Regions from separate parts of the Micromonospora sp. TSRI0369 genome, predicted to be linked through region 3. Evidence: riboswitches for the same ligand, from Rfam matches in the RefSeq annotation. Region 3 holds a riboswitch; each other region holds the start of a gene.
What was found. Region 3 has a riboswitch for cobalamin ahead of AMK25_RS06075 (ABC transporter substrate-binding protein). Riboswitches for the same ligand answer to the same signal wherever they lie in the genome.
Positions count from the first base shown of each region.

Region 1 (4,838 bases), on a different contig from region 3:
CGGGGTCGGCGCCCCGGTAGTTGCCGCCGAACCGCACTGTGACCGAGGCGCCGGTCGGCAGCGTGGAACCCGCCGGTGGGCGGAGCATGGTCACCGGGTACAGCTCGCCGCTGCCGAGCGTGTATCCGTCCGGCAGCCGGTCGAGGCCCATGGTGATCGTTTGGCCGTTTGCCTGCCGGAACCGCAGCCACCAGTCGGTGACGGGTGAGCCCAGGTTGGTGACTGTGAGCTCGGCCCAGAAGCCGCTGGACCACTCGCGGGTGATCGTGTAGTCCACCGTGCACACCGTCGCGGCGTAGGCCGGGCGCAGCGCCATCGTCGTGGCCCCGCCGACGACGACCGCGGCGGCTGTGGCCAGCGCGAAGATCCTGCGTCGCATCATGCCCCCATGTATCGACACACATCACTTCATGCAGCCTCGGCGCTCGGGGCACGGTCTGTCAAGGGCTGCACCGGGTCCGGGCCGGGCGGGACGGCGCGGCGTTCCGCCCGGCCCGCGGCTCAGCGTCCGCGCAGCTCGGCCGCAGCGGCGACCAGGTGCTGGAGGGACGCCTCGACCTCGGGATAGCCGCGCGTCTTGAGGCCGCAGTCGGGGTTCACCCACAGCCGCTCGGCCGGCACCGCGGCCACGGCCCGGCGCAGCGCGCCGACGACCTCGTCGTGGGACGGCACCCGGGGTGAGTGGATGTCCCAGACGCCGGGCCCCACACCCCGGCGGTATCCGATCGCGGCGAGGTCGTCGAGGACCTCCATCCGGGAGCGGGATGCCTCGATGCTTGTGACGTCGGCGTCGAGGGCTTCGATGGCCGTGATCACCTCCCCGAACTCCGAGTAGCACAGGTGGGTGTGGATCTGGGTGTCGTCGGCGACTCCGCAGGTGGCCAGGCGGAACGCCCCGACCGCCCAGTCCAGGTACGCCTTCTGGTCCGCCCCGCGCAGTGGCAGCGTCTCACGCAGCGCCGGCTCGTCGACCTGGATGACCCGGATACCGGCTGCCTCGAGATCGCGGCACTCGTCGCGCAGGGCGAGCGCGACCTGGTCCGCGGTGTCTGCCAGTGGCTGGTCGCTGCGGACGAACGACCAGGCCAGGATCGTGACCGGGCCGGTGAGCATGCCCTTGACCGGCCGGTCGGTCAGCGACTGCGCGTAGGTGGACCAGTTGACGGTCATCGGCGCCCTGCGTGCCACGTCGCCGTAGATGATGGGCGGACGCACGCATCGGGAGCCGTAGGACTGAACCCAGCCGTGTTCGGTGGCGGCGAACCCGTCCAACTGCTCGCCGAAGTACTGGACCATGTCGTTTCGTTCCGGCTCGCCGTGCACGAGCACGTCCAGGCCCAGCCGCTCCTGGAGCCGGACGACGTGCTCGACCTCGGCGCGCATGCGCCGGGTGTAGGCGGTGTCGTCGAGGCGGCCGGCCCGATGCTCGGCACGCGCGCGGCGCAGCTCGTCGGTCTGCGGGAACGATCCGATGGTCGTGGTCGGCAGGGGCGGCAGGTTCAGCCGGGCCTGCTGTGCCGCCGCTCGCTCCGGGTACGCGCCGCGCTGCCGATCCGTGGCACGCAACGCGGTGAGCCGGCCGCGTACGGTGTCGTCGCGCCATGCGGCCGGGGTGGGCGGCAGCGGCTCGGGCAGGGACGTGGTGCCGTTGCGCAGCGCGCGGCCGAGCCGAACGACCTCATCGACCTTCTGCCGAGCAAAGGCGAGCCGCTGACGCAGCGCCGGGTCGAGAGCGGTCTCGGCGGACAGGTCCACCGGCACGTGCAGCAGCGAGCACGAGGTGGACACGGCGACGTGGTCGGCGAGGGCGGTGACAGCGGCACCAGCCGCCACGGCGGCGCGCAGGTCGGTACGCCAGACGTTGCGGCCGTCGACGAGGCCGGCCACGATCGTCTTGCCACGCAGCGGTCCCGCACCGGCCAGCCGCCGCAGGTTGCCGGGCCCGGCCACCAGGTCCACACCAACCGCTTCGACCGGCGTGTCGAGCAGGGCGGGCAGCGCGTCACCGAGCTCGCCGAAATAGGTGGCGACGAAGATCGCCGGCCGCTGTTCCACCGCGCCGAGCCGGGTGTACGCCTCCCGCAGCGCGTCGATCTCGGCGGTGCTCCGGTCGGCGACGTAGGCGGGTTCGTCCAGTTGCACCCATCGCACGCCCGCCGCGGCGAGGGATCGCAGGATGTCGGCGTACACGTCGACCAGGTCGGTCAACCGGTCGAACGGTTCGCCGCGCGCCTCGGTGGGCTTGGCCAGCAGCAGGAATGTGGCCGGGCCGACCAGCACCGGTCGGCTGTCGATTCCCAGCTCGCGGGCCTCGCGGTACTCGCGCAGCGCCTTGTCGGGATTCGCCGCGAAGGCGGTGTCGGAGCCGATCTCGGGAACCAGATAGTGGTAGTTGGTGTCGAACCACTTCGTCAGTTCGAGCGCCGGCTCGGCATCGACGCCCCGGGCCATGGCGAAGTAGGTGTCGAGATCGCCGAGGCCGAGACGGGCGAACCGGTGCGGGATCGCGCCGACGGCGACGGCCGTGTCCAGCACCTGGTCGTAGTAGGAGAACGTGTTGGACGGGATCGCGTCCAGGCGCGCGTCGCGCAGCGTCCGCCAGACCTCCGCCCGTAGCGCGGCAGAGGTCGCCGCCAACTCCTCGGCGTCGATCCGGCCCGCCCAGTAGGCCTCGACGGCCTTCTTGAGTTGCCGGTTGCCCCCGATACGCGGATAGCCCAGCACGGTGCTCTGACCGAATGCGGTACTCATGGAGATCCCTTCCCTCGAAGCACACGAGGCCGATCGGGGCAGGGAGGGAAGGGGTACAGGCGGCGTACCGGCTTCCGCACCGGCCGTCCCGAGCGACCGTCGGCGGCGCACACCGGACGGTGTGCGCGGTGCGGGCAGGTCTTCGGACTCGCGGGCGCGACCGGTCCATCCGGTCACCTACTGGCCGTCGCTTCCCAGACCTCACGGTCCAGTGCTTCGATGACGGCTGTCGTTCCCACTCACCGCTGCGGGGCAGTCCCGGACTCACACCGGGTTCCCTCTTACGACGCCACACCCTTCACGGGCACGGCGAACCAGCACCGTTGTCCATCGTATGGGGCGGTGAGCCGGCGTGGTCGGCGCGTCCGTCCTGCGGGACGGCGAGCCGTCGCGGCGGGTGGCGGGAGCGACTCGCGGTCGGCCCCCGCCCCCGTCGCAGGGCCGGTCAGCCCTTGCGCCACTTCTGGTTGGCCGCGCCCGTGCAGTCCCAGAGCTGGAGCCTCGCGCCGTCGTTGCCGTTCCGGTCCTTGATGTCGACGCACTTGTTGGCCTGAAGGTTGACCAGGTCTCCGGCCGCGTTCAGGGTGAACTGCTGAGCGCCGGTGCCATTGCAGGTGTAGAGCTGCACCACCGCACCGTTGGCGGTGGACCCGGCGTCGATGTCCATGCACTTGTCATTCTGGCTCTTCAGCGCCGTGCCGCTGAACGTCCACTTCTGCGCGTTGGTGTTGTTGCAGTTCCACATCTGCAGCGGCACGCGGTCGACGAAGTTGGAGCTCGGCACGTCGACGCACTTGTTGTTCCAGTTGCTGACCACGGGCACCCCGGTGGTCGGGTTGCCGCCCCCACCGCCGGTGAACGGGCTGAGGAGCAGTCCGGCCGAACGGGGGTCGCCGTCGTGCACCAGTGACTCGAATCCGCCGACGTCGTCGAAGGCGAACGCGTACGCCCGGCCGTCGGTCATGTTGGCGTGGATCAGGCGGGCGTACTGGTTGGTGGGGTTGCTGCGGTAGAAGTCGGCGGCGTTCGTGCTGGGCTGGGTGTCGATGGTGCCGAGCGTGCCTCGGTTGAGGGCGGCGCAGAGCGTGCGCGAGATCGGGCCGACCACCTGGTCGTTCGGCGCGGGCAGGTCGCCGTCGCAGCCCCAGACGCTGGCCGAGGAGGGCCGGTTGAAGGAGGCGACCACCTGGCCGCTGCCGTTGGTGAAGGTCATGGTGTTGCCCGAGGTGCGGCCGTAGTACCGGATGGCCGGCTGGTCGGCGAAGGGCGTCACGGTCAAGGTCTTCGTGGTGTACGCGTTCCACGCGGAGGCGATGTACGAGTCCAGGTAGGTGGTGCTCAGCAGGCCGGCCCCGGCTGCCTTCCCCGGAGCCAGGACGCGCAGCACGGTCCCGTCGGAGCGGGTGTGGACGGTGTTGGCCCAGCCCGGCTGCGCCCGGATGCCGTCGATGACCGCGTTGCGTCCGTTGGCCACCACGTCGCCGGTGCGCTTGGTGACGCCGTTGACGCCGGTCACGGTGACCGCGTGCGGGATCGCGAACATGTCGACCTGGGAGCTGTTGAGCCACAGCCCGGAGTCGTTGTAGGTGAACTCACTCCAGTCGAAGAGGATGTCGCGGTTCGCGTCACCGGCCGCCCAGGGCGCGGGCTGCACCAGCCCGTCCGGGGTGAGGAAGAACTTCAGCTTCTGCCCGAGGGCGAAGTAGGCCCGACCGGAGAAGCCCCGGGGAAACTGGATCGTGGTGCTGCCACCGTTGCCGGGGCCCGGTATGGAGACGTCCGGCGCGGGCGACGGCGGGATCTGCCCGCCGCTCCACGGCACGAAGGTGCCGCCGGAGGTGACGTAGCCGAGCCGGCCGGAGGACAGCTGGACGCCGATGACATAGAGGTAGACCGGGTCGCTGCGACCGGTGGTGTTGGTGACGGTGACGGGCAGCAACGCCGGTCCGACCGCGTGGGCGGGCGTGGCGACGACGGTGACCGCGAGCCCGGCGAGCAGTGCGGACGCAGCGGCGAGCAGCTTTCTTCGAAGACGCATGGCGACACCTCGCTGGAGACAGGGACGGGAGAGCGCTCTCTCAGCAGAG
Region 1 covers NZ_LIVU01000003.1:178,983-183,820, reverse strand. Annotated here, with positions in the region: gene AMK25_RS09750 (Ig-like domain-containing protein) at 1-382, opposite strand, end outside; gene metE (5-methyltetrahydropteroyltriglutamate--homocysteine S-methyltransferase) at 502-2,751, opposite strand; cobalamin riboswitch at 2,868-3,085, opposite strand; gene AMK25_RS09740 (beta-1,3-glucanase family protein) at 3,197-4,789, opposite strand.
Region 1: linked by a shared signal. The riboswitch ahead of metE (5-methyltetrahydropteroyltriglutamate--homocysteine S-methyltransferase) and the one ahead of AMK25_RS06075 (ABC transporter substrate-binding protein) in region 3 are both predicted to bind cobalamin.

Region 2 (4,838 bases), on a different contig from region 3:
GAGGCCACCCCGATCACCAGGCCCTGCGCCGGTGACCGGTGCCGCCGCCAGAGCAGCAGGATGCCGGCCGGCACGATCAGCTTCGCGGCCTCCTCGGCCAGGCCGACGAACGCCATCGGCAGGACTCCGAGCCGGTGCAGCGTGCCGTACTCCAGCCAGCCGGCGGCGACGACGCCGATCACTCCACCGAGGAACGCGGCGACGCCGACGACCGGGCCCGGCACCCGGCGGTGGCCGGGCCGCCCCTGGGTGAAGGCCAGGAACGTGGCCGGGGCGACTGACGCGCCGAGCACGATGAGCGTCGGCACGAACGTGACGGTCCCGGTGCCGGCCAGCGTCTCCAGCACCAGCAGGTGAAGCCCGACGCCGACGAGCAGGACCGCCACCCACGCCCAGCGGCGTCCGGTATTCCCCATAGCGCCCAGTATCGCGCCCGGCGGGGAGCGACGGCATCGGGGGTAGGCACTGTGGACGGTGAGATTCATCCGACACGCCGACACGACATCTGGTGTTGCCAGACATCGCCCACCGCCATATATGGTGGTGCCGCAGCTGGTTCGGCCGAGCCCTCCCGGGCAGGGCCGAGGCAAGAGGGAACCCGGTGGGAATCCGGGACTGCCCCGCAGCGGTGAGTGGGAACGACCGCCGTCAACAGCACTGGGCCACCGGCCTGGGAAGCGACGGCCAGTAGGCGACCTCGTGTCGTGCCCGCGAGTCCGAAGACCTGCCAGCGCGCCGTGCGCCTCCGCGTACGGCGGTCGGAGGTCGCGCGGGACGACCGACGCCAGCAGCCGGGCCGGCCGTGCGCCGCGCCCGTTGGCGTCTCCCGCCGTCTCCAGACGGTGACAGCGAGGAGAGGTCATGACTGTCGTGCAGGAACATCCCCCGTCCACCGCCGGCGGGTCCGAGCCCCGCCGGCTGGCGATGCGGGTACGCAAGCGGGACGGCGACACCGAGCCGGTGGACGTCAACAAGATCGTCCGGGCGGTCGAGCGCTGGGTCGCGGACCTGGACGAGGTGGACCCGCTGCGGGTGGCCACGAAGACGATCAGCGGCCTCTACGACGGGGCGAGCACCGCGGAGCTGGACCGGTTGTCGATCCAGACGGCGGCGGAGCTGATCGGCGAGGAGCCGCAGTACTCGAAGCTCGCGGCGCGGCTGCTGGCCGCGTACGTGGACAAGGAGGTACGCGGGCAGCAGGTGGCGAGCTTCAGCCAGTCGATCGCGTACGCGCACGGGCTGGGCCTGATCGGCGACGAGACCGCCGCGTTCGTCTCGCGCCACGCCCGCAAGCTCGACGACGCCGTGGACCCGGCCGGTGACCTCCGGTTCGAGTACTTCGGGCTGCGGACGGTGGCGGACCGCTACCTGCTGCGGCACCCGCAGTCCCGGCTGGTGGTGGAGACGCCGCAGTACTGGCTGCTGCGGGTGGCCTGCGGGCTGTCCCGCACCCCGGGCGAGGCGGTCGGCTTCTACCGGCTGATGTCCAGCCTGGCCTATCTGCCCAGCTCCCCCACGCTGTTCAACTCCGGCACCCGGCACACCCAGATGTCGTCGTGCTTCCTGGTCGACTCGCCGCGCGACGAGCTGGACTCGATCTACGAGCGTTACCACCAGGTGGCGAAGCTGTCGAAGTTCTCCGGCGGCATCGGCATCTCCTGGTCGCGGGTGCGCGGCCGGGGCGCGCTGATCCGGGGCACCAACGGGCGCTCCAACGGCATCGTGCCGTTCCTCAAGACGCTCGACGCCGGGGTGGCGGCGGTCAACCAGGGCGGCCGGCGCAAGGGCGCGGCCTGCGTCTACCTGGAGCCGTGGCACCCGGACGTGGAGGAGTTCCTGGAGCTGCGGGACAACACCGGCGAGGAGTCGCGGCGTACGCACAACCTCAACCTGGCCAACTGGATCCCGGACGAGTTCATGCGCCGGGTCGAGGCCGACGGCGAGTGGTCGCTGGTCGACCCGTCGGACGCCCCGGAGCTGCCCGACCTGTACGGGGAGGCGTTCGACGCCGCGTACCGGGCGGCCGAGAAGAACGCGGTGCGCACGGTACGGGCCCGGGACCTGTACGGGCGGATGATGCGCACGCTGGCGCAGACCGGCAACGGCTGGATGACGTTCAAGGACGCCGCGAACCGGCTGTCCAACCAGACCGGTGAGCCGGGCAACGTCATCCACCTGTCCAACCTGTGCACGGAGATCCTGGAGGTCAACGACGACGCCGAGACCGCCGTGTGCAACCTCGGCTCGGTGAATCTCGGCGCGCACGTCACCGCCGACGGCGTGGACTGGGAGCGGCTGCGCGCCACGGTACGCACGGCAGTGGTCTTCCTCGATCGGGTGATCGACATCAACTACTACCCGGCCGAGCAGGCGGCGGCGTCCAACCCGCGCTGGCGGCCGGTCGGGCTCGGCCTGATGGGCCTGCAGGACGCGTTCTTCACGCTGCGCCTGCCGTTCGACTCCGCCGAGGCGAAGGAGCTGTCCACCCGGGTGCAGGAGGAGATCCTGCTGACCGCGCTGGAGACCTCCGCCGGGCTGGCCGAGCGGTTCGGGCCGCATCCGGCGTACCCGCAAACCCGGGCCGCCAAGGGTGACCTGCACCCGGACCTGTGGGGCGCGGAGCCGGCGCAGGCCGGGCGGTGGGCGGCGCTGCGGGAGCGGATCGCCGCGCACGGGCTGCGCAACTCGCTGCTGGTGGCGATCGCGCCGACCGCCACCATCGCCTCCATCGCCGGCTGCTACGAGTGTGTCGAGCCGCAGGTGTCCAACCTGTTCAAGCGCGAGACCATGTCCGGGGAGTTCCTCCAGGTCAACACGTACCTGGTGCGGGAGCTGAAGGCCCGCGGGCTGTGGACGCCGCAGGTCCGCGACCGGATCAAGCGGGCCGAGGGCTCGGTGCAGGACATCACCGAGCTGCCCGCGCCGGTGCGGGAGCTGTTCCGCACCGCCTGGGAGCTGCCGCAGCGGGCGCTGATCGACCTGGCCGCCGCGCGGGCGCCGTTCGTCGACCAGTCCCAGTCGCTGAACCTGTTCCTGAGCGCGCCGACCATCGGCAAGCTCTCCTCGATGTACCTGTACGCCTGGAAGGCCGGGCTGAAGACCACGTACTACCTGCGATCCCGTCCCGCCACCCGCATCCAGCAGGCCACCGTCGCGCCGGTGCTCGCCCCGGTCTCCGGCGTGGTTTCCGCCGTGAGTGACGACGAGGCGCTGGCCTGTTCCCTGGAGAACCCCGAGAGCTGCGAGGCATGCCAGTGACCACCACCGCGCCGACCCGGCACATGCTGCTCGACCCCGGCATGGACCTGACCCTGCGGCCGATGCGCTACCCGCGCTTCTTCGACCGGTTCAAGGACGCGATCAAGAACACCTGGACGGTGGAGGAGGTGGACCTGCACTCGGACCTGGCCGACCTGGCGAAGCTGTCGGCGGCCGAACGGCATCTGGTGTCGCGGCTCGTGGCGTTCTTCGCCACCGGCGACACGATCGTGGCCAACAACCTGGTGCTCAACCTCTACCAGCACGTCAACTCCCCGGAGGGCCGGCTCTACCTGTCCCGGCAGCTGTTCGAGGAGGCGGTGCACGTCCAGTTCTACCTGAACCTGCTGGACACGTACGTGCCGGACGAGAAGGAGCGGTTCGCCGCGTTCGCGGCGGTGGAGAACATCCCGTCGATCGCCCGCAAGGCGGAGTTCTGCTTCCGGTGGATCGACTCGATCTTCGAGCTGCGGGAACTCCGGACCCGCGACGACCGGCGGGCGTTCCTGCTCAACCTGATCTGCTTCGCCGCCTGCATCGAGGGCCTGTTCTTCTACGGCGCGTTCGCCTACGTCTACTTCCTGCGCTCCCGGGGCCTGCTCAACGGGCTGGCCTCCGGCACCAACTGGGTGTTCCGGGACGAGTCGATGCACATGGCGTTCGCGTTCGACGTGGTGGAGACCGTACGGGCCGAGGAGCCGGACCTGTTCGACGCCGAGATGGAGCGGCAGGTGAAGGAGATGCTGGCCGAGGCGGTGGAGTGCGAGGTGAGCTTCGCCGAGGACCTGCTGGGCCAGGGCGTGCCGGGGATGTCGCTGGCGGACATGCGCGAGTATCTCCAGCACGTGGCCGACCGCCGCCTCGCCGTGCTCGGCATCGCCCCGATGTACGGCAGCGGCAACCCGTTCGCGTTCATGGAGTTGCAGGACGTGCAGGAGCTGTCGAACTTCTTCGAGCGGCGGGTGTCGGCGTACCAGGTCGGGGTGACCGGCAGCGTCACGTTCGACGACGACTTCTGACCGTCGCCCCCGCCCCGGCCGTCACGGCCGGGGCGGGGCCGGGCTCTCGCCGGGCAGCGCCGCCGCCCGGACCCGCCCGATCAACGCCACGACGGCGAGCGCCAGCACGGCCACCACCACGAACGCGGTACGCAGGTCCAGCGCGCCGGCGAGCAGACCGATCACCGGCGCCGCGAGCAGCGCGCCCGGCCACTGGCCCATCGCCACCACGGAGACGCCCTCGCCGGACGTGAGGCCCGGCTGCTCACCGGCGAAGCCGAGCACCGTCGGGGTCACGCACGCCAGGCCGAACCCGAGCAGTCCGAAACCGGCCATCACCGCCGCCGGATGGGGGTACGCCACCGGCAGCGCCACGCCGACGGTCGCGACGAGCGCGGACAGCCGGACGAAGCGGATCCGCCCGACCCGGCCGGCCAGCCGGTCGCCGAACAGCCGGGCGACGGTCGCAGCCAGCGAGAGACAGGTGTACGTGGCCGCGGCGAGCACCGCCGTGGCGCCGGCCACCTCGGTCGCGTACAGCGCGCTCCACTGGGCGCCGGCCATCTCGATGAACGAGGCGAG
Region 2 covers NZ_LIVU01000003.1:535,166-540,003, reverse strand. Annotated here, with positions in the region: gene AMK25_RS11225 (PrsW family intramembrane metalloprotease) at 1-416, opposite strand, end outside; cobalamin riboswitch at 536-746, shown strand; gene AMK25_RS11220 (ribonucleoside-diphosphate reductase subunit alpha) at 862-3,258, shown strand; gene AMK25_RS11215 (ribonucleotide-diphosphate reductase subunit beta) at 3,249-4,277, shown strand; gene AMK25_RS11210 (MFS transporter) at 4,299-4,838, opposite strand, start outside.
Region 2: linked by a shared signal. The riboswitch ahead of AMK25_RS11220 (ribonucleoside-diphosphate reductase subunit alpha) and the one ahead of AMK25_RS06075 (ABC transporter substrate-binding protein) in region 3 are both predicted to bind cobalamin.

Region 3 (4,838 bases):
CTACTTCGGCCTCACCAGCGAAACCACACTCTGAGCCCGACGGCGAGCGACGCCGGCCCGGATCGGGACCGGCGTCGCTCGCCGTCCACCTACCGCTCCACCACGTTGCGCGAGCTGGAGGCAGGCCTGACCGACGGGCTGGCCTTCGCTGCCGCGCTCACGTTGCTGGTCGTGGCGGGCTGTCGCGGTGCGGCTGCGGCAGCGGCGTCACCTGCGCCTGGCCACCTGACCGGCGGGGACGTGGGCGGAACCCGGGGAGACGATCGCGGTCAGGCCGGCGGTGGACAGCGTCGCCCCGCCCAGGTCGAGGCGTCCACCGGCCGGGTCCCGCGATTCCGGGACCAGTAGCCGGCCGGCGAGCAGGCAGATCACCACGATCGGGACGTTCACCAGGAAGATTGCACCCCAGGGCAGGTGAGCCAGGACGAGTCCGCCGATTGGTGGCCCGGCGGCGAAGCCCAGCGCACTGGTCGCCGCCCAGATGCCGATCGCCGGGGACCAGCAACAACATCTTCCCGCTCGTCCCCGGCGTGGACGGCGTGGTACGCGACGAGAAGGGCAACGTCCGCTGCGTGGTCCTGCACGATACGCCCCTTGGAACCTTCGCCGAACGCACCCTGATCGACCCTCGCGCAGCGTGGTTCTACCCGACGGCGTGGACCCGGTGCGGATCGCCACCGCCATGAACCCGGGCGATGTCATCCTGGATCGCGCTGACGCGCCGCATCAACTTCACCGCGGGCCAGCGCGTCCTTGTCCTCGGCGCCGTCGGCAACGCAGGTCGGATGGCGATCCAGATCGCGAAGTACCGTGCTCGCTCGTCGAGCTCTTCGACGTCTGCATCGCCGGCCTCATGCCCACGACCGAGGAGCCGGTCGCCGGCGGACGTGGCCTCGCACCTGCGCTCACGTATTGCTGCTCAGCCTCAGCCACGGCGCTCACTGTCGATCACGTGCCCTCGCCCAGCCACCGCGCACGAGAAAGGAGCCGGATGGGTTGCGGGCCGACAGCCACGCCGAGGCCGGTCCGGCGCGTCGGATTTCCCACAGCGGGTGCCCGGACCGGATCCGCGGCGAGCGCGGGCCGTTATGGTGGGGACGCCGTGGTGTTCGGGAAGCCGGTGTGATGCCGGCGCGGCCCTCGCCACTGTGATCGGGAGACCGTCGGCCCTCGTCGTTTCGCGAGGTCACTGGGCAGAGATGCCTGGGAAGGCCGGCCGGCGGTTGCTTGTCCCGTCAGCCAGGAGACCGGCCACGGCACGTTCGTCCCCGTCCACGAGGTGTTGGAAGGCGGTCCCGCTGTGCGGTTCCCCATGCCCTGGCGCGTTGCCGCGCCGTTGTTGCTGTCCACTGTGCTGCTCACCGGCTGCGGCGCCGATGCCAAGCCTGCTGCCGCACCACCGGCGGTGTCCGCTGGACCGGTCGCGGTGACCAACTGCGGCACCCCGGTGACCATCGCGGCGCCACCGATGCGGGTCGTCACCATGAACCAGGCCGCCACGGAGATCATGCTGGCCCTGGGCCTGCAAGATCGGATGATCGGCACGGCCTACCTCGACGACGCGATCCTGCCCGCCTACGCGGACGCCTACGCGAAGATCCCGGTGCTGGCCAAGGAGTACCCGACCAAGGAGAAGCTGCTCGAGGCTGAACCCGATTTCGTGTACGCGTCGTACAACAGCGCGTTCGGTGACGAGGGGGTCGGTGACCGCGCCGACTGGCAGAAACTCGGCGTCGGCACCTACATCTCCCCTGCCGGGTGCCCGGCGCAGACCCGGCAGGCGAAGCTCGCCATCGGCGACGTGTTCACCGAGATCCGCGAGCTCGCGGCGATCTTCGGGGTGAGCGACCGCGGCGAGAAGCTGATCGCCGACCACGAGGGCCGCATCGCCACGGCCGCAGGCACCGCCCGCAACGTGAAGGTCATGTGGTGGGACGGCGGCAGCGACGCCCCGAGCGTCGGCGCCTGCTGCGGCGCCCCCAACATGATCATGTCGGCGGCCGGGGTCACCAACGCCTTCGCCGACCTCACCGGCAGCTGGGGCGACACAAGCTGGGAGACCGTCACCGACCGCAACCCCGAGGTCATCGTGCTCGTCGACGCGAGCTGGGATCCCGCCGCGCAGAAGAAGACCTTCCTCGCCGGGCACCGCACCCTCAAGGACCTGCCCGCGGTCAAACAGCAGTGGTACGTGGTGATCCCGTTCTCGTCAACCACGGCCGGTGTCCGCAACGTCCTCGGCGTCGAAGCCCTCGCCCAGGGCATCGCCGCGCTGCCGTCCGGGGTCCCGAGCTGACCGCCGTCACCACCCGGCCCGCCCCGGTGCGCACCCACCGCCCGGTGCGGGCGGTCGGCCTGGCCGCGCTCGTGCTGGCTCTGGTCGCCGGTCTGGTGCTGTCGGTGGCCGTCGCGGTCACCATCGGCCCGGCCGACCTGACTGTCGGGACGGTGTGGACGGTCGTCGCCGGCCACCTGGGACTCGCGAACTCGGACGTGCCGCTGCTGCGCGACCACATCGTCTGGGACCTACGTTTGCCCCGGGTTCTCGGCGCCGCCACGGTGGGGGCGGGCCTGGCCGCGGCCGGTGCGGTCATGCAGACCGTCACCCGCAATCCCCTGGCGGACCCGTACCTGCTCGGGGTCTCCTCAGGGGCGTCGCTGGGCGCGGTCCTGGTGGTCGTGGCCGGCATCGGTAGTGGCGTAGCCGCGCTGACCGGCGGCGCCTTCCTCGGCGCCCTTGTCGCGTTCCTGCTGGTCGTGGGCCTGGCCGGGAGGTTCGGGGCATTGTCGCCGACGCGCGTGGTGCTGACCGGGGTCGCGGTGGGACAACTGTGCGCGGCACTGACCTCTTTCGTGATCATCTGGGTGGCCGACCCGCACGCCACGCAGAGCATCACGTTCTGGCTGTCCGGGTCAATGGCCCGCGCCGACTGGACGGCCCTGGGCTGGGCGGTACCGGTGCTGGTCGTGGTGCTGGCGGTGGTCGGCTGGCACGCCCGTACCCTCAACGCCTTCGCCTTCGGTGAGGAGGCCGCCGCGAGCCTCGGCGTCGAGGTGAACCGGCTGCGGTGGCTGCTGCTGGTCGGCACCGCCCTGCTGACCGCCGTGCTGGTCGCGGTCAGCGGCGCGATCGGGTTCGCCGGGCTGATCCTCCCGCACGCCGCCCGCCTGATCACCGGACCGGACCACCGGCGGCTGCTACCGGTCGCCGTGCTCGCCGGCGCCATCTTCCTGACCTGGGTCGACACCGCCGCCCGCACCGTCTTCGAACCGCGTGAGCTGCCGGTCGGGGTGCTGACGGCACTGGTCGGGGTGCCGGCGTTCTTCCTGATCCTGCGCCGCCGGGAGGTACGCGGCTGATGCTTCAGATCTCCGACGTCTCGTGGGCGGTGCCCGCCGCCCGCATCCTCGACCACGTCACCGGCACCGTCCCGGCGGGCAGCCTGGTCGGGCTGCTCGGCCCGAACGGCTCCGGCAAGACCACCCTGCTGCGGGCCGTCGCCGCCCTGGTGCGCCCGGATACCGGCAACATCACACTCGCAGGCGACGACGTGACTCGGCTGCGGCGCCTTGCCCTGGCCCGGCGCATCGCGTTGCTGGCCCAGCACGCCGAGACCGACCTCGACCTGACCGTCCGCGACGTGGTCCTGCTCGGCCGCATCCCGCACCGCCGGACCCGCTGGTCCGACACCGGCAGCGACCATGCCGCCGCGGTCGAGGCACTGGGCCGGGTCGACCTGGCCGGGTTCGCCGACCGTAAGTGGCAGACCCTGTCCGGTGGGGAACGCCAGCGCGTCCAGCTCGCCCGCGCGCTGGCCCAGGAGCCGGAACTGCTGCTGCTCGACGAACCCACCAACCACCTCGACATCGGCCACCAGCTTCAGCTGCTGCACCTGGTCCGCCGATCGCAGGTCACCGCCCTCGCCGCGCTGCACGACCTCAACCTGGCCGTCATGTTCTGCGACACCGTCGTCGTGCTGCACCACGGCCGGGTCGTCGCCGCGGGACCACCCGCACGGGTGCTCACCCCGGCGCTGCTCGCCGACGTGTACGGCGTCGACGCAGACGTGCGGGTTCACGACGGGCGGACCGTCATTGAGTTCCGGCCGCCGTCATGACCCGGCACGTGCTGCCGGTGCCCGGTCGGTCACCCACCACGCTGGCCACGACACGATCCACCAGCTCGCCGAGCAGATGGCCGCGCGTCTGGGCGTATTCGTGCACAGGTGTTTCCTCGACGGCGCGAAACCGTTTGCTGCACGCGGCGCTCGACGCGGCCACCGGTTCACTGGTCGGACGTGACCCGGCGGTTCGACGCGCCCCGCGCCGGCAACCCGATCATCCTGGCACGATGACCGAGGCCGGCGCTGGGCCGGCGTTCCTCGCGGCGCAGCAGGCGGCGGGAGTCATTGCGGCCAGACACCGCGGTGCCTTCGCCGGCGCCGAGGAACTGCTGGGCGCCATCGGCGACGAGACCGTGCGCACCCGGGTTTCATGCTGCTCGCCGAACTCGCCCTTGGCCCTGGTCCAGTCACAGACAGGGCAGAGCATGGACGAACTCGTCCATGAGGTCACGTTGCTGATGGCCGAAGTGGTGGGCAGCGTCGGACACCAGCCCGGGCTGGACCTCGCCCACGCCGAGCCCGGCGGTCCGGCGGATGGACAGCAGGCGATACTGGGGCGGTGGAAGGACAGGCTCGCCGAACCGGGCGGCTCATGGTGGCGGGCACGACGTCGGACGCGGGCAAGAGCCGGGTGACGACCGCGTTGTGCCGGGCGTTCGCACGGCGCGGTGTTCGGGTCGCTCCGTTCAAGGCACGGAACATGGCGAACAATTC
Region 3 covers NZ_LIVU01000002.1:170,111-174,948, forward strand. Annotated here, with positions in the region: gene AMK25_RS06065 (N-acetylmuramoyl-L-alanine amidase) at 1-34, shown strand, start outside; partial or broken gene AMK25_RS06070 (MFS transporter) at 259-498, opposite strand; cobalamin riboswitch at 1,087-1,270, shown strand; gene AMK25_RS06075 (ABC transporter substrate-binding protein) at 1,313-2,296, shown strand; gene AMK25_RS06080 (FecCD family ABC transporter permease) at 2,323-3,360, shown strand; partial or broken gene AMK25_RS06085 (ABC transporter ATP-binding protein) at 3,360-3,867, shown strand; gene AMK25_RS32635 (hypothetical protein) at 4,352-4,759, shown strand; partial or broken gene AMK25_RS32640 (nucleotide-binding protein) at 4,717-4,838, shown strand, end outside.

Region 4 (4,838 bases), on a different contig from region 3:
GACCGCCGCCGCGTTGTTCACCTTCGCCGCCGCGCCCGGCGGCCGGAAGCTGGCGGCGTTCCTGCTCACCTTTGCCGCCGCCGTCACGCTGCACACCTGCTGGGACACGTTCGGCACGCAGCCCGCGTACCTGTTCATCGGCGGCGTGTCGCTGGGCTGGGTGCTGCTGCGCCTGCACCTGGACCGCGAGCGGCCGGCCGCCCCGCCCCGGGCGCCGGAGCATGATCCTCACCAGCTCGCCGAGGTGGCGGGGTCGGAGCCCTCCTGATGCCGCCACCCCAGCGTGCTGAAGTCGATCAAGCGGCCTGACCCGTCCCGCCGAGCAGCAACAATTGTGCCGCGACCGGGCCCGCGTCGGGCCGGACGAACTGCGGCAGGAACGCCACGCTGAACAGGATCATCTTCGGGCTGAGCAGGTTCGTGAGCAGCCCGCGCCGGAACGCCCGCCCGGCGCCGCCGTCCGGCCCACCGCCCGCCGGACCGGTACGGCCCCTGCCGCGCAGCGCCCGCACCCCGAGCACGATCAGGTACGCCGCCCCGGCCCACCGGATCGCGGTGAACAGCACCGGGGACGCGGCGATCACCGTGGCGAGCCCGGCCACCACGGCGGCGACGTGCACCGCCTCCCCGGCGGCGACCCCGAGCGCCGCCACCGCCCCGGCCCGCGCGCCGTACCTGGTGGCGTTGGCGAGCACGAACATCATGTCCGGCCCGGGGGTGAGCATGAGCACCACGATCGCGGCCAGGTAACCCGCGAGCGTGGTGGCCGACAGTCCGAGCACGCCTCAGCCCTCCTCGACGCCGTCGAGCAGCGCCCGGCGCAGCGCCAGCCGGTGTTCGCGCCGGATCTGCGCCTCCCGGTAGCGCCGCCGGTCGCCGTCGGTGCCGGGCAGCAGCGGCGGCACCGGCCGGGGCTGGCCCTCGTCGTCCACCGCCACCATCACCAGGTGCGCTGTCGCCACGTCCACCGGTGGCACCGCACGGTCCCAGCGGTCCGCGCTGACCTTCACGGCCACCTCCATCGAGCTGCGGCCGGCCCAGGTGATCCGGGCGTCCACGTGGACCACGTCGCCGACGCGTACCGCGCGCAGGAAGGCCGTCTCGTCGATCGCGGCGGTGACGGCCGGTCCGTCGGAGTGGCGGGCGGCGACCACCCCGGCGACCGAGTCGATCAGGTTGAGGATCCGGCCGCCGTGCACCGTACCCATGAGGTTGGTGTGGTGCTGGTCCATGATCTGCGACAGGGTCAGGTGCGAGGCCGACGGTGGTCGGCCGGTGAGGGTGATGGCATCGGTCATCGTGCGGTTCCGTCCTACGCAGAAGCGGACCGCCGACCGGACGGGGTGTGCACGTCGAGGCACGCCGACGGCTCCCGCCCGGCGTGTCACCCGCCCGACCCACCCGCGAGGTCGACGGCAGCGCGCACCGGTGGTACGCGCGACGCGGGCAGGTCTTCGGACTCGCGGGCCTGACACGAGGTCGCCTACTGGCCGTCGCTTCCCAGGCCGGTGGCCCAGTGCTGTTGACGGCGGTCGTTCCCACTCACCGCTGCGGGGCAGTCCCGGACTTCCACCGGGTTCCCTCTTACGACACCCGGCCGTCGCCGACCGGGTGAACCAGCGCTGCCGGCAGCCTAACCCAGCCCCGACCCGCCCTCGCCGGGACCCGCGTTCCGCCCTGCCCCGCAGTGCCCCCGCCCGTCCCACTCCGGCGCACCCGTTGCCGGCCCGCAGGCGCAGTCCGCATAGCAGGACGGCTCTCTCGCCTGTCAGGAAGGCCCGAGATCTTGGAAGGAATGCGCCCCTATGGGGGCCGTTTCGTACCAAGATCTCCGGGCGGACCAGCGTAAGCGGGTGACGGGTCAGCCCGCGTCGGCGGGTGATGCGTCAGGAAGGGCGGCGACGGCGCAGCAACAGTGCGACCACGGCGGCTGCTGCCACCGCGGCGGCCGCTCCGCCGACCAGGAGTCCCACCGGCAGACCGCCGTCGTCGGCGCCCGTCGAGGCGTCGGCGCTCGCCGGAGAGGCGTCCGCACCTGCCGAAGCGCCTGCCGGAGCGCCCGCCGAAGCGCCTGCCGACGTGCCAGCCGGAGCGGATGTGCCCGCCGAAGCGTCTGCGGTCGGTGACGGGACGGCCGCCGGGGGAGCGGCCGGGTCGGCGACAGTGAAGCGGTACGAGCCCTGGACCGGGTGGCCGTCGCGGGAGACCACCCGGTAGGCGACCGTGTAGGTGCCGTTGCCCAGCGGCTCCTCGATCGTCACCGTGCCGGTGGCGCCGTCCACGGCGGGCGCGCTGGCGGGCACCGGACGCTCGGCGGCGTCGCGCAGCGTGATGGTGGTGAAGGCCGGGTTCAGCCGTTGCATGAACCGCAGCGTCACCTGCGTGGGCGCGGTGGTGAGCCGGGCGTCGCGCGCCGGTGTGGCCTCCTGCAGCGAGTTGTGCGCCGCGGCGGGCGTGGCCGGGACCAGCAGCAGCGCCGCGGTGAACAGCGCGGCGAGGAGTGCGGGGACGGTACGGGTACGCATGGCGCGCCTTCCTGGTCGTGGTCAGCGTCGTGGTCAGCCGAGCAACTGCTGGCCGATCCAGCCGCCCTCGGGGCAGCCGGGCGGTACGGCGAACGCGGCGGAGCCGATCGGGGTGGTCCACTCGTTGAGCAGGTCCTGTTCGGCCAGCCGCCGCTGGATGGGCAGGAACTGCCGGGCGATGTCGGCCTGGTACGCGGCGAAGACGAGCCCGCTGTCCGCGTGTCCCTCGGCGGTCGGCGCGCCGTCGTAGTTGTAGGGCCGGCGCAGGATCTTCTGCCGGTCGTCGGTGACGCGTGCCCGGGTCAGGTGCGAGAAGTCGGGGATCACGGTGAGCCCGTCCGGCCCGAGCGCGGCGAAGTCCGGCTCGTCGTGCTCCGCCTGGCCGGTGAGAGGCGCGCCGGTGTCGAGGCGCCGCCCCACCGCGAGTTCCCGGTCGGCGCGGCCGAGCAGGTCCCAGGTCTCCAGGTTCATGCTGATCCGGCGTACCACCAGGGCGGTGGAGTCGCGCAGCCAGTCCGGTCCGTCGCTCACCCAGACGGCGGTGTCGGCCGGTGCGCCGGGCTTCGGGTTGGCGGTGCCGTCGAGCTGGCCGAACAGGTTGCGCTGGGTGCGCCCCGGTTCGGCGCCGGCGGCCCGGCGGAAGCCCTGCTGCACCCAGCGGACGGTGGCGAACGGGCGGCTGTCCTTGGTCAGGACCCGCTGGGCGTGGGCGACGGTGAGCGGGTCGTCGGCGCAGATCTGCAGCAGCAGGTCCCCGCCGGACCAGCGCGGCTGCAACCGGTCGATGCGGAACGCCGGCAGGTCCGCCACCGACGCGGGCCGCCGGTCGTCGAGCCCGGCGGCGGTGTAGAGCCCGGGACCGAAGCCGAACGTGACCGTCAGCCGGGCCGGGAGCAGGCCCAGTTCCGGTTCGGTGTCGGCGAGCGCCGGGCGGCCCTGGGTGAGGCGGGCGGCGTCGTCGGAGAGCAGCCGCAGCATCCGGCCGAGCGCGGCCCGGTCGGTGCCCGGGCGCAGCGTGAACGCGACGAACGCGGCGTGTGCCTGCGGCTCGGTGGTGACACCCGACTGGCGCGCGCCGTGGAACGGCTCGACAGCGCTGCCGACGTGGGCCACCGGAGCGGGTTCGGCTGCGCGTACCCCGGGATCGCCGGAACGGGCGGCGGCGAGCGCGCCGGCGCCGGCCAGTGCGCCCCCGGCGGCGACCGCGCCGCCGGTGAGCAGGCCACGCCGGCTCATCCGGCGGGCGGGTGCGGTGGTCTCGGTCATGACGCTTCAGTGGCGCCGTGTCCGGGCGCGTACGACTCCTGGGCGCCGGTGAACGGCTTCGCCACGGCGGTGAACGTCTGGGTGCGGCCGTCGGCGAAGGTGAGCGTGATGTCGAGCTGGTCACCGGGGCGCACGGGCCGGGTCAGGTCCATCAGCATGAGGTGGTCGCCGCCGGGCTCCAGAGCGGCCTGGGAGCGGGCCTTGACCACGACGCCGCCCTGCTTGGCCTGCATGACCATCTTCCCGTTCTTCATCGCCATCTCGTGCAGCTCGGCCCGGGAGACGTCGGTGCTCACGCCGGTGATAGTGACGTCGGTGTCGCTGTCGTTGACGAGCGTGCCGAAGGCGGCGGTCATGCCCTTGTCGGCGGCCTTCACCCACGGGTCGCGGATCGTGAGCACGCCCGCCGCCGCGCTCGCCGGGGCAGGCGCCGACGCCGACGGCGTGGCAGTGGGCGTGGCCGTGGGCGTGGCGTCGGCGGAGCCGCAGGCGGCGACGGACGCGGCCAGCACGGCGGCGCCGATCAGGGCCGCCGGGCGCAGGAACCGGCGGCTGGTGGTGCTGGGCATGACGTCGTCCCCTCGAAGATCCGGTGTTCGTACCGTTGGTCGGGGCGGTACGGCGGATAGTTCCGGCCGGGGGAGTCGGTCGTGTCACACGCCGTCCGGGATCACGGCGGCCGGGGACCGGGGTGCGCGCGGAAGGCATAATGGTTCCGGGTGTCACGTGGCGCGCCGGGCGCGGCCGTGGCCGGAGAGGGCGCCCGGACGAGGGAGGGCGGACGGTGACCCAGGCGACGACCGGGGCGACCCGCAACACCCGCCAGCGCGCCGAGGTGCTGGCGCTGCTACGGGAGCTGGACGGCTTCCACAGCGCGCAGCAGCTGCACCAGATGCTCGTGCAGCGGCAGGCGAAGGTGGGCCTGACAACCGTCTACCGGACGTTGCAGCTGCTTGTCGACAACGGCGAGATCGACTCGGCGCGGCTGCCCGGCGGCGAGCACCTGTACCGGCGGTGCAGCCAGAGCCGCCATCACCACCACCTGGT
Region 4 covers NZ_LIVU01000003.1:540,148-544,985, forward strand. Annotated here, with positions in the region: gene AMK25_RS11225 (PrsW family intramembrane metalloprotease) at 1-268, shown strand, start outside; gene AMK25_RS11230 (LysE family translocator) at 297-782, opposite strand; gene AMK25_RS11235 (acyl-CoA thioesterase) at 786-1,298, opposite strand; cobalamin riboswitch at 1,429-1,636, opposite strand; gene AMK25_RS11240 (copper resistance CopC family protein) at 1,887-2,525, opposite strand; gene AMK25_RS11245 (Dyp-type peroxidase) at 2,559-3,761, opposite strand; gene AMK25_RS11250 (copper chaperone PCu(A)C) at 3,788-4,360, opposite strand; gene AMK25_RS11255 (Fur family transcriptional regulator) at 4,576-4,838, shown strand, end outside.
Region 4: linked by a shared signal. The riboswitch ahead of AMK25_RS11235 (acyl-CoA thioesterase) and the one ahead of AMK25_RS06075 (ABC transporter substrate-binding protein) in region 3 are both predicted to bind cobalamin.